DNA from 3 places in the Thiorhodovibrio winogradskyi genome. Region 2 is predicted to be linked to each of the others. Evidence: predicted binding sites of a transcription regulator. Region 2 holds the regulator's gene; each other region holds the start of a gene.
The links. Region 2 encodes FNR, which switches genes on or off when oxygen is low (the NO sensors DNR and NnrR bind a similar motif). Its sites were predicted from a motif close to TTGATNTANATCAA; they were not measured.
Positions count from the first base shown of each region.

Region 1: Thiowin_RS21755 (multiheme c-type cytochrome) is a predicted target of FNR. The motif match lies at 1,853-1,866, and genes of this name have one in related genera.
Region 3: Thiowin_RS12715 (hydrogenase small subunit) is a predicted target of FNR. The motif match lies at 2,096-2,109, and genes of this name have one in related genera.

Region 1 is NZ_CP121472.1:4,727,357-4,730,637, reverse strand. Features, by position in the region: gene Thiowin_RS21760 (multiheme c-type cytochrome) at 248-1,582, opposite strand; gene Thiowin_RS21755 (multiheme c-type cytochrome) at 2,024-3,281, shown strand, end outside.
Region 2 is NZ_CP121472.1:3,026,288-3,029,568, reverse strand. Features, by position in the region: gene nhaD (sodium:proton antiporter NhaD) at 1-1,188, opposite strand, end outside; gene fnr (fumarate/nitrate reduction transcriptional regulator Fnr) at 1,402-2,160, opposite strand; gene Thiowin_RS13705 (sulfur globule family protein) at 2,368-2,745, opposite strand; gene Thiowin_RS13700 (hypothetical protein) at 3,199-3,281, opposite strand, start outside.
Region 3 is NZ_CP121472.1:2,811,667-2,814,947, reverse strand. Features, by position in the region: gene hybA (hydrogenase 2 operon protein HybA) at 1-632, opposite strand, end outside; gene Thiowin_RS12715 (hydrogenase small subunit) at 648-1,919, opposite strand; gene Thiowin_RS12710 (cytochrome c3 family protein) at 2,545-3,281, shown strand, end outside.

The DNA of each region.
Region 1 (3,281 bases), 1.7 Mb from region 2:
TGGCCTCGTTCAGTGAGCTCTCGGAAGGTTTGTCAGAGGTGGTTATTGTCGCCTAAAGTGCGGCCAGGCCCAATGAAAAAAGCCGCTGCGCGCCGGTTCTTTGGCTTGTTTGTGCTGGACCAATGACGGCTGTCTTGGCAGCAGATGACCGTCAATCACATCCAGAAGCGGCAGGAAGGCGAGGGCAAGCGGTGATGAGAGCATGCCCACAAAAGAACGCCCGGCAGGGCCGGGCGTTGGGTTGGGGCTAGTCCTCGCTGATCGGGTTTTCGGCCACGGCGATCAGGACCGGGTCGGTCAGTTCCTTGGGTAGGTGGGTGAATTTCTCAACCAGGACTGGCCAGAGCAGATTGTAGTAGAGCTCGCCCCGCACCAGGGCGACGGTCGTGGCGGGGATCTCGTAGACCAGTGTGCGCTCTTCGTGTGGTGCGAGCCGTGTGTCGTCACCAGGCTTGGTGGCGACCGGGGGCATGGCGGGCATGCCTTCATCGTCCTGCATCGAGTAGGAGAAGTACGCCTGGGGGTCATCCTTGCCGGGGTGTTCTTCGGCGTTTTCCCATACCACCGCGCCACTGTCATCATAAGCCGTCAGCTTGAGGTAGACGTTACGGAAAGGTGCGCCAGTGGGCATGGAATGCGGCAATTGATTCTTGATAAAAACGGTCGTCTTGAGGTTGTCGCCCTCGGTTTCGGTGTCAATATCGAAAATCAGTGCGCGCTTGAGCATGGCTGGATCATGGCCACCACCCATGGCGTGATTTGCCAGGCCGTCGGCAATGGGCATGTGGCAAGCGATGCAGTTGACCTCGGAGTCACTCTGCCGGTACTCATTGCCGGTCTGGCACAGAGGCACGCCATGGGGATTATTACGCTGATCATGGCAGCCCATGCAGGAGTCAGAGCTTTTCATCAGCTTGGGATTGCCGGCCATGGGCAGGGCCGGGATCTCCTTGCCCTCGAATTCCACCGGTTCACCCAAATGCGGGTTGGGCTTTTGCGAGTCAGCAGCGCCAACACCAGCGCCGCCGAAAAGGTCATCTCCACTGCTGGCCAGTTCGGCAAGCCTGTTATTCATGCCCGATGGTCCCTGCAGTACATCCGCGACTTCATAGGACTGCACGCCCAGTCGCAGTTTGCCGTCCGGACCCTCGATCCCTTTATAACTGGCAAGGGTGTGACAGGCAACGCAATTCACACCTTCTAGATAAGCAGGTTTGGCGTCAAGCTTGGTGGTCTTATCAAGCGCGGCATTGGGTGCGTGACATTGCAGGCAGATAGGGTATTTGCCCGACGCTTTATGCAGAACGCCTTCCTCGGTGGGGTCGCCGGCTTCCTGTTTATAGAAAGTGCCGTGAATAGGATCAGTCAATGCCGTGCTATTGGCATGCATTGAACCTTGCCATTGTTTATAGATGTCCTGATGGCAATTGGCGCATACCTCGGAAGACACGTGATGAATATTTTCCGCGCCATTGGAGTCTTCTTCCGCCACTAGACGGGCGCTCAGGCTGGCGCATGCCACGAAGGCAGCCGCCACGATAACCGCGCGTATTGTGCGGGATTGAAGTTGATTTGGAATCATGGGCCATCCTCCCGGTGGTCTCTTTACCGGCTGTAATTTGGAGAAGCACTGTGACCGAAATAAATTCGGTTGAGCCATCGCATAATGACACAGCAATGGTGCCGTGAAACATGGCGCAGGTCAATAAACCAGATTGCCAGCCACGCCGCTTCTTGTTGTAATCATGCGGGCTGTCATCAGAGAGGAAACCGGTCGCCTGCGCAATATGATTAGCGCTTAATTTTCTTAAATTAGAATATTCTAATTAATGCATTCCACAGCGGGATGGTCTTGATTTGAAGCATTCTTCATTTCAGCGCCTGCTCATCATTGCCAGAGATGCGTATCGTTCCGGCTCCCACCGCGGGCGGTCGCGGATACGCGGATCCCTTTGGAAAATTTTCTGCTGCAGCCAAGCTCACAATACATTGATGTTCATCCGGTAATTTGTAAGGTGCGCTCATGAAGCATCCGATTCTGTTGTTGGTCTTATGCGTGACGGGTGCCTTGGCTCAGGCGGCCAAGGTCGAATTGGACCCCAGTCATTGGGGTCATCCCGAGGGCGAGAACTGCGTCAGTTGTCACGCCAAGGCCTCGCCTGGACTTGCCGAGCAGTGGCGTGAGAGTGCTCACCAGCGCGCGGGGGTCAACTGTTTGGATTGCCATCAGGCTGACAGTGCCGATGTCGATGCCATCACCCACGAGGGACAGGTCATCGCGACCATCGTTTCACCCAAGGACTGCGGGCGTTGCCATCAGCAGGAGTTCGAGGAACAGGCCGGCTCGGTGCATGCCGAGGCTCACGCCATTATTAGCGAGCGGGTGCCGGCGCTGGCGCACAATCTGACCGGCGCGGCCATGCAGGCTGCTGGCTGCGATCAATGCCATGGTTCGCGTGTGAAGGTGCGTGGCGACGGTAGTCTGGATCCGACGACCTGGCCGAATTCCGGCATCGGGCGCATCAATCCGGATGGTTCCAAGGGCTCCTGTTCCTCCTGCCATGGGCGCCATGCCTTCTCCAAGGCGCAGGCGCGCGAGCCGGATGCCTGCGTGCGCTGCCACTCAGGGCCGGACTCTCCGGACAAAGAGGTCTTCGAGGCATCCAAGCATGGCATGATTTACAAAGCCAATCGCGAGGCGATGAATTTGGATGCCGATACCTGGATTGCCGGACAGGACTACAAGGCCGCGCCCACCTGTGTGACCTGTCACATGGGCGGCGCCGGCAAGATTCCATCCACTCACGATGTGGGCCTGCGCAACGCCTGGAGCCTGAACACCCCGGTTTCAGCGCGGCAATATCTGGTGGTGCTTGAGAGTGGCGAGAAACTCGAACTCCCGGCAGACCAGAAGCCGCCCAAACGTGGTAGCGAGTTGACCAAGGCCGATGGCGGCACTGGCAAGGTCAAGATGGTGGTGGGGCCAGACCGGCGGCGCCAGATTATGAGCATGGTGTGCCTGGAGTGCCACGGCAAGACCTTCACCGCCAGCTTCATGGATCAATTCGATGCGGTGGTGCAGCTTTACAACGGCAAGTTTGGCGAGCCGGCGGCCGCCATTATGAAGGGCCTGTATGAGCAGGGACTACTGACTCCGCTGCCCTTTGACGAGCCGCTGGAATTCATCTATTGGGAGCTGTGGCATGACGAGGGCGCGCGCGCGCGCCATGGCGCTGCCATGATGAGCCCCAATCACGCCTGGTGGGAAGGCATGTATCTGG
Region 2 (3,281 bases):
TAGCGTGTTGGCGATGGTTGGGCCCATGCCGTCGTAGGCGACATGGGAGACCAGTTCCAGATAGCCGATGAAACCCAAGGCGCCGACGCACAAAATGACACCGTAGAAGAACATCAGGGTGTCCCACTCCGCGCGTGCCACCTTGTTGAAGATATTAAAAGGCATGCTGTCTTCGATGTTGCCAGCGCGTACCGTCGACATCTCACCGGTCATGTTCAGGTAATAACTAAAGAAGCTCAGGTACGCCAGACCCGTCATCATGCCCAGGACCGGCGGCAGGTGGTAGTAATTGTGAAAGCTCACCGCCGTGGCAATGGTCGCGAGGAACAAGAGCACCACCCGAATGGCGCCGCGCTTCATGCGTACGCGCTCCTGGCTCGGCGGCGGCTTGACGTTGGGAATTTCCTTGTGCATGAACCAGGCTGGCACCGCGAAGCTAACCAGCGCGGGGATGAACAACCGGAAGAAGGACTCGAAATCAATAATGCCCTTCTGCCAGACCATCAGGGTGGTGATGTCGCCAAAGGGGCTGAAGGCGCCGCCTGAGTTGGCCGCGATCACGATGTTGATACAGGCCAGGCCAACAAACTTGGGACTGTCGGCGCCCACCGCCATCACCACTGCGCACATCAACAGCGCGGTGGTCAGGTTGTCGGCCACCGGCGAGATAAAAAAGGCCAGAAAACCCGTCATCCAGAACAGCGTGCGGTAGCCAAACCCCATGCGCAGCAGCCAGGAGCGTAGGGCATCGAAAACCAGGCGCTCCTCCATGGTGTTGATGTAGGTCATGGCCGCGAGCAGGAACAAAAACAGCTCGCCGAACTCCATGATGTTGTGTCGCACCGCTTCGGCCGCCGCATGGGGGCTGCCGTGATGGGTTTCGTAGTAGTAGGCAATGAGCAGCCAGATCGCGCCAGCCGCCAGCATCACCGGCTTGGACTTGCGCAGATGGGTAAATTCCTCCGTCATCACCAGGCCATAGGCGACGACAAAGATCAGCAGCGAGGTCAGTCCCACCCAGGTGGTGGTCAGATTCAGATGTGCGGTGCCGCCCTCGGATGCCAGCAGGCCGCCAGAGAAGAACAGCAAAAGTGTTCCCAGCAGCGCGCTGCTGATGCCGATGGAGGCGCGGCCAAGACCAGCCAAGGCCGGGAGATGACGCGCAGGTTGATCGCGAAGGTCATGCATGACAGGAAATCCTGAAAGAGACTGCAAATGCCGGTTGCCTGCAACCAGCCGGGCGGAAAAGGGCACTAAGGATGTCGTGATTGCGCCGCCGATGCAAGGCGGGTTGACTGTCCCTCGCCTTGCGCGCAAGCGACGGTATGGAGGTAGATGTGTTTTTTTGCGCGATGGTGGCGGGCTCGGCGGCTCCGGCAAGGGCGCCAGCCCGCAAGAAAATCAGCTGGTTTCGCGCTTGCCCGTGCGGTTTTGTGCGATGCCCGCCAGGGCTTCAATACGCGGCATGTTAAGTACCTGAACATGTTTTCTGTCAACATCCAGCATTCGCTCGTCTTGAAAGCGGGTAAACAGCCGGCTCACGGTCTCAACCGCCAGGCCTAGATAATTGCCAATCTCATGCCGGGACATGCTGAGGTGAAAATCCGTAGTCGACAGACCGCGCTTGCCCAGACGTTGGGACAAACTGACCAGAAAAGCCGCCAGGCGCTCCTCGGCATTGCGTTTGCCCAGCAGCATCAGGAGTTCGGATTCCTCGACAATCTCCTTGCTCAGCAGGCGGTAGAGTTGATGCTGTAGCGAGGGCAGGGTGGCCGCCAACTCCTCGAGCCTGCGGAAGGGAACCTCGCAGATCGCCGAAGTCTCAAGCACCCGCGCCGAACAGGCGTGAAAATCCTGATCGATGGCGTCCAGGCCGATCAACTCACCGGGCAAGTGAAAGCCAAGCACCTGCTCGCCGCCCTCTGAGCTCGGGGTGTAGGTCTTGACCGACCCGGTCTTGACGACAAAGAGAGATTGAAAACGCTCACCGCCGTAAAACAGATGCTCGCCGCGATGCAGCGGCCGCGAGCGCTTGATCACGCTCTCCAGCTTCTCGACATCCTCGCCTGACAAGCCCATTGGCAGGCAAAGGGCGTTAAGCGAGCAGTTGCGGCAAGCAACCCGGATATTTTCGAAAGAAATAATTTTATCCTGACTCAAGGCGCTCCACTCCGATCAGTTTTTTGCCATTTTGCAGCCGTCATTGACGGAGATCAAGTGGAGCCTCCCATCAGGCCAACCCTAGATGCAAACAGGGAATCGAGCAGGCACAAAAAAGCCGCGCCTGGGTCGGCGCGGCTCGGAGCCCAGCTCAGGCACTCGGTGCCTGGGCTGTCTGCGCTGTGTAACAGACTGCTAGAGTCAGTCTTACTTGGATTCGCCGCTGTTGGCCGGAGCCGGAGGCGCGCCATAGGGAGCACCATAGGGAGCCGGGGGCGCGTAGCCATAACCCGGATGGCCGTAGCCGCCATAGGGGTAGCCGTGGCCATAAGGGCCATAGCCATAATAGTCACGGTTATAGCCATAACCGCGGCCACGTCCTAGACCGCGACCACCACCCGACATGCTCATGTTGAAGTCGCCATAGCCGTCGCCCAACATGTCACCCAAGCCATCACCCCAGCCATCATTGTAACCACCGGGGCCGCCCCAACCAGGACCCCACCAAGCCTGTGCGGTACCCATAGAGAAGGCGGCAGCGCCAGCAATGGCGGCAACGCCAATCATCTTAGAAAACTTCGTCATTGTCTCTCTCCTAAATGGTAACGTCTTTCGGGTAAGCAGTTGATGTCAGAACAGGAAACCAGGACTGCCCGGCCATCTGAAAGGGTCGGGGCCGAGTGGGTCGGACCCGCGTGAGTCGGTCCAGCTTGTCTGGCTCAGTTGGCCCAGGTGACAGCTTAGGCCGATTCCTGCCGACTGTCGGGTCACCAGACTTTCTTGACCGCTCCCGCGGCCCCGACTCGCGCATTCGCCGAAGCGAATAACTCAAGAGTATACGTGCAGCTTCCGCGCTTGTGAAGTGCTGACGCACCGCATTTGACGCGATTTGACAAGGGGAATTGTCATTTCCACCATCATCGCCGCCACTACAGGGTGCTGCAAGAGACATTGATTCTTGAGCAATGCACAAGAAGTTAAGTGACTCAAGCGCATGCCAGAATCCTAACTGTCGCAGCCCCGCGGCGCCAAGCGCAATCAATGCAACGGTGGATCCACAGCCGGAACCTTCTCGACCGGCGCGACTTGCTTGTCCGGACGGCGCTGAGGGGTTGCGTCTT
Region 3 (3,281 bases), 210 kb from region 2:
TCGACCCGGCCAAACAGGCTGGCTCCGGTCGGGCAAGCATCGCAACAGGCCGGGATCTCGCCCTCGGCGATGCGTGGCGCGCAGAGTTGGCATTTGACAATCTGCGGGAAGGTTTTGTCGTACTGGAACTTGGGGATATTGAAGGGGCAGGCCAGCTGACAATAGCGGCAGCCGATACAGGCGTCCGGGTTGTAGCTGACAATGCCGGTGAAGGGATCTTTGGTCAGTGCGCTGACCGGGCAGGCTGAGACACAGTCCGGGTCGATGCAGTGCATGCAGGAGCGCTTGATAAAGCAGGCGTCCGGGTCATCAAGATCCGTGCGGCTTCCCTCGGCCACATAGGCCTTGATCTTATTCATGGTGCGACCATTCAAATCGTCATCACCATCCCAGGCATCTTGAACGCCATAGGCCTGGTCGATGGCGCCATCACCGCTCATGGGCATGTCATTGGCGACCTTGCAGGCGACCTCGCAGGCCTTGCAACCAATGCACAGATTGGCATCGTACAGGATACCGATGGCATCCGGCGGCAGCGTCTTGCAAGGGCGAGCCTGAACCGGGGAAGCACCGACGGCAACCGCGCCACCGGCGGCCATGACTTTGAAAAACTGACGGCGATCGATCTTCATGGGTGTTCCTCCGTGTTAGGTCTCGCTGACTTCGGATGAGGGGTTGGTCGCGCTCCGGGCTTCCGCCTCTTCGAGCGCCTTGAGTTTGCTGTTGGCGCCAAGCGCATAAACCAGGGTACCGCCGCCGATGGCACCAGCCACGGCGGCGGAGGTCAGGGTGACGCCGCCGGGGTGCTCGGTGATGATGCCGGGGAAGATGGACGGTGAGGTGAGCGAGACATTTTTTGCCTGCTCATGCAGCGGCTTGTGGAAACCAACGCCTTGCTCGGAGCAGCCAAAGCAAGGATGGCCAATGCCCACCGGCCAGGTGTTGCCGCCAACATCGCCGAATTCGATCACCGGGCAGTTGGCGTAGGTCTCGGGCCCCTTACAGCCAAGCTTGTACAGACACCAGCCCTGACGATGACCGTCATCGCCGTATTCCTCGGCAAAACGACCGGCGTCGAAGTGGGGACGGCGCTCGCAGTTTTCGTGAATCAGACGGCCATAGGCGAATTTTGGCCGGCCCTTGGCGTCCAGCTCGGGCAACTGGCTCAGCGTCAGGTAATAAAGGACAGTCGAGAGAATGTTGTAGGGCGAGGCTGGACAGCCGGGCAGGTTGATCACCGGCAGCGCGGTGCCATCGGATTTGCTGATGCCATAGAGTTTCAGCGCTTCTTGAATGCCGATGGCGCCGGTTGGGTTGGGTGCGGCGCTCTGCACGCCACCCCAGGAGGCGCAGGAGCCGATGGCGATGGCCGCGGCCGCGTGTGGGGCGATCCCGTGCAACATCTGCTGCGGTGTTTTGCCCGCGACCTTGCAGAAGTTGCCATTGTCGGCAGTGGGCACCGAGCCCTCGACCACCAGGATGAAGCCGCCCTTGTTGTTCTCGAGCGAATCATGTAGCGCCTGCTCGGCCTGATGACCCGCGGCGGCCAGCAACGTCTCGGAATAGTCGAGCGAGATCAGATCCAGGATCAGTCCCTCGACCGTGGGGTGGGTGGCGCGCAGCAGGGATTCCGTGCAGCCGGTGCATTCCTGAAAATGCAGCCAGATCACCGGCGGACGCGCTGGGCCGGCGGCGGCCTGTTCAACGGCGGCGAGTACCTGGCCGGTCATGGCCGCCGGCAGCCCCATGGCCGCTGTGATGCTGGTGGCGAACTGCAGGAAGCGACGGCGATTGAGGCCGTGGAGTTCCAGATGATCTTCCATGTCGGGCGCCAGGGCGGTTTGCTCTGGGGCTGGCGGGGATGATGAAAGGCTCCCAGGACCGGGGGCATCGGAAACAGACTTGAGTCGATCATTCATGGCGCGTTCTGCCTGACTGCTGTTGTCGTTCGCTGGCTTAAATGGACTTGGGCCGCGTGGTTAACCCCAGTTGGCCTGTCAAGAATATACTAAAGTGCTAATATGCTTATGTGCTATATTACTTATAGTCCGGATTCAGCCTGCTGTCCAGCACATGTAAGGATTGCCCAAAATCCTTGATCTCAATCAGTTTTTAACGGGGTTTTTTGCTCGGTTATTGTGTCCTGGCATGGGTTTTAATGCGATTCGTTCTCAGTTTTTTTAATATAAGGGGTTGTGCCTAGCAACCGCGCTCAATTGTTATGAGTCAAGTCCTTTATCGGAAAGGTAAAGGGGCGGCCTGTTGATGATTCCCTGCTGATGATTCCCTGCTGATGATTCCCTGCTGATGATTCATTGACCGGGTTGTTGGGTTTTTACCCTGTGGGACGCTGGAAGACCTGAGAACTCATTGCAGGCGCCGCGCATTGCGGGAGGGAGATTCGCCCGAGGTATTGCCCGGGATCAATCAGGCGCGCTTTTCCCAAGCGAGCGCGCGCGTTTGGCGCTATGGTCGCCCTGTCGAACGACTGGCCTGGGGCGGCTCTTTTCGGCCTGGGGTTGGTTCTTTTAGTTGACGGATTCGATGATGAAAAAACACCTTGCACTTGATCCTGACCGGCGCGCCGGCGGATTCGGCCGAACGACACACTTGTCACCGCTGGGCTTGGCAAAACGCCTGGCCCAGTCCCTTCCCTGGTTCCCCTTGGCACTGATGCTGGCGCTCGGTTTTGCTGGTCCGCTTCCCCTCATTGCCGCATCGGCCCCGGAGTCCGATGCGCAGTCAGATGCGCAGTCCGATGCGGAAACCGCCATGACACTCCCGGCTGTCAATGCGCAAGCCGCTGCCGAGCAACGCGCCTGTTTGCGTTGCCATGGCATGGCCACCATGGCCTATCGCGATCCAGAGAGCGGAGAGATTGTCAGCCTGGTTGTCGATCAGAAGGCTTTTAACCACTCGGTGCATGGAGACCAACCCTGTAGTCAATGTCACGCGGATGGGTATTTGGACTATCCGCATGCTCCCGAACAGCCAGCCTCGGAGTTGAGCTGCGTCCAGTGCCATGAGGATCACCCGGAGAACACTGACCGGGTGAATTTCACTGTCATCGAACGGGAATACCAGGCCAGCGTCCATGCGCTCTCCGACGACCCGGAGGCAGAGGGCTTTCACTGCCACTCTTGCCACGATCCCCACGTCTTCCGCGCTTCTCTGCTGGGGCGGGACATCCCCGAGATTGTCGCCTACGACAACCAAATCTGCCTGTCTTGTCATGAGCAATTGCGTGATCCCTTGAGCGAATCCCACGCCTGGCTGCCCAA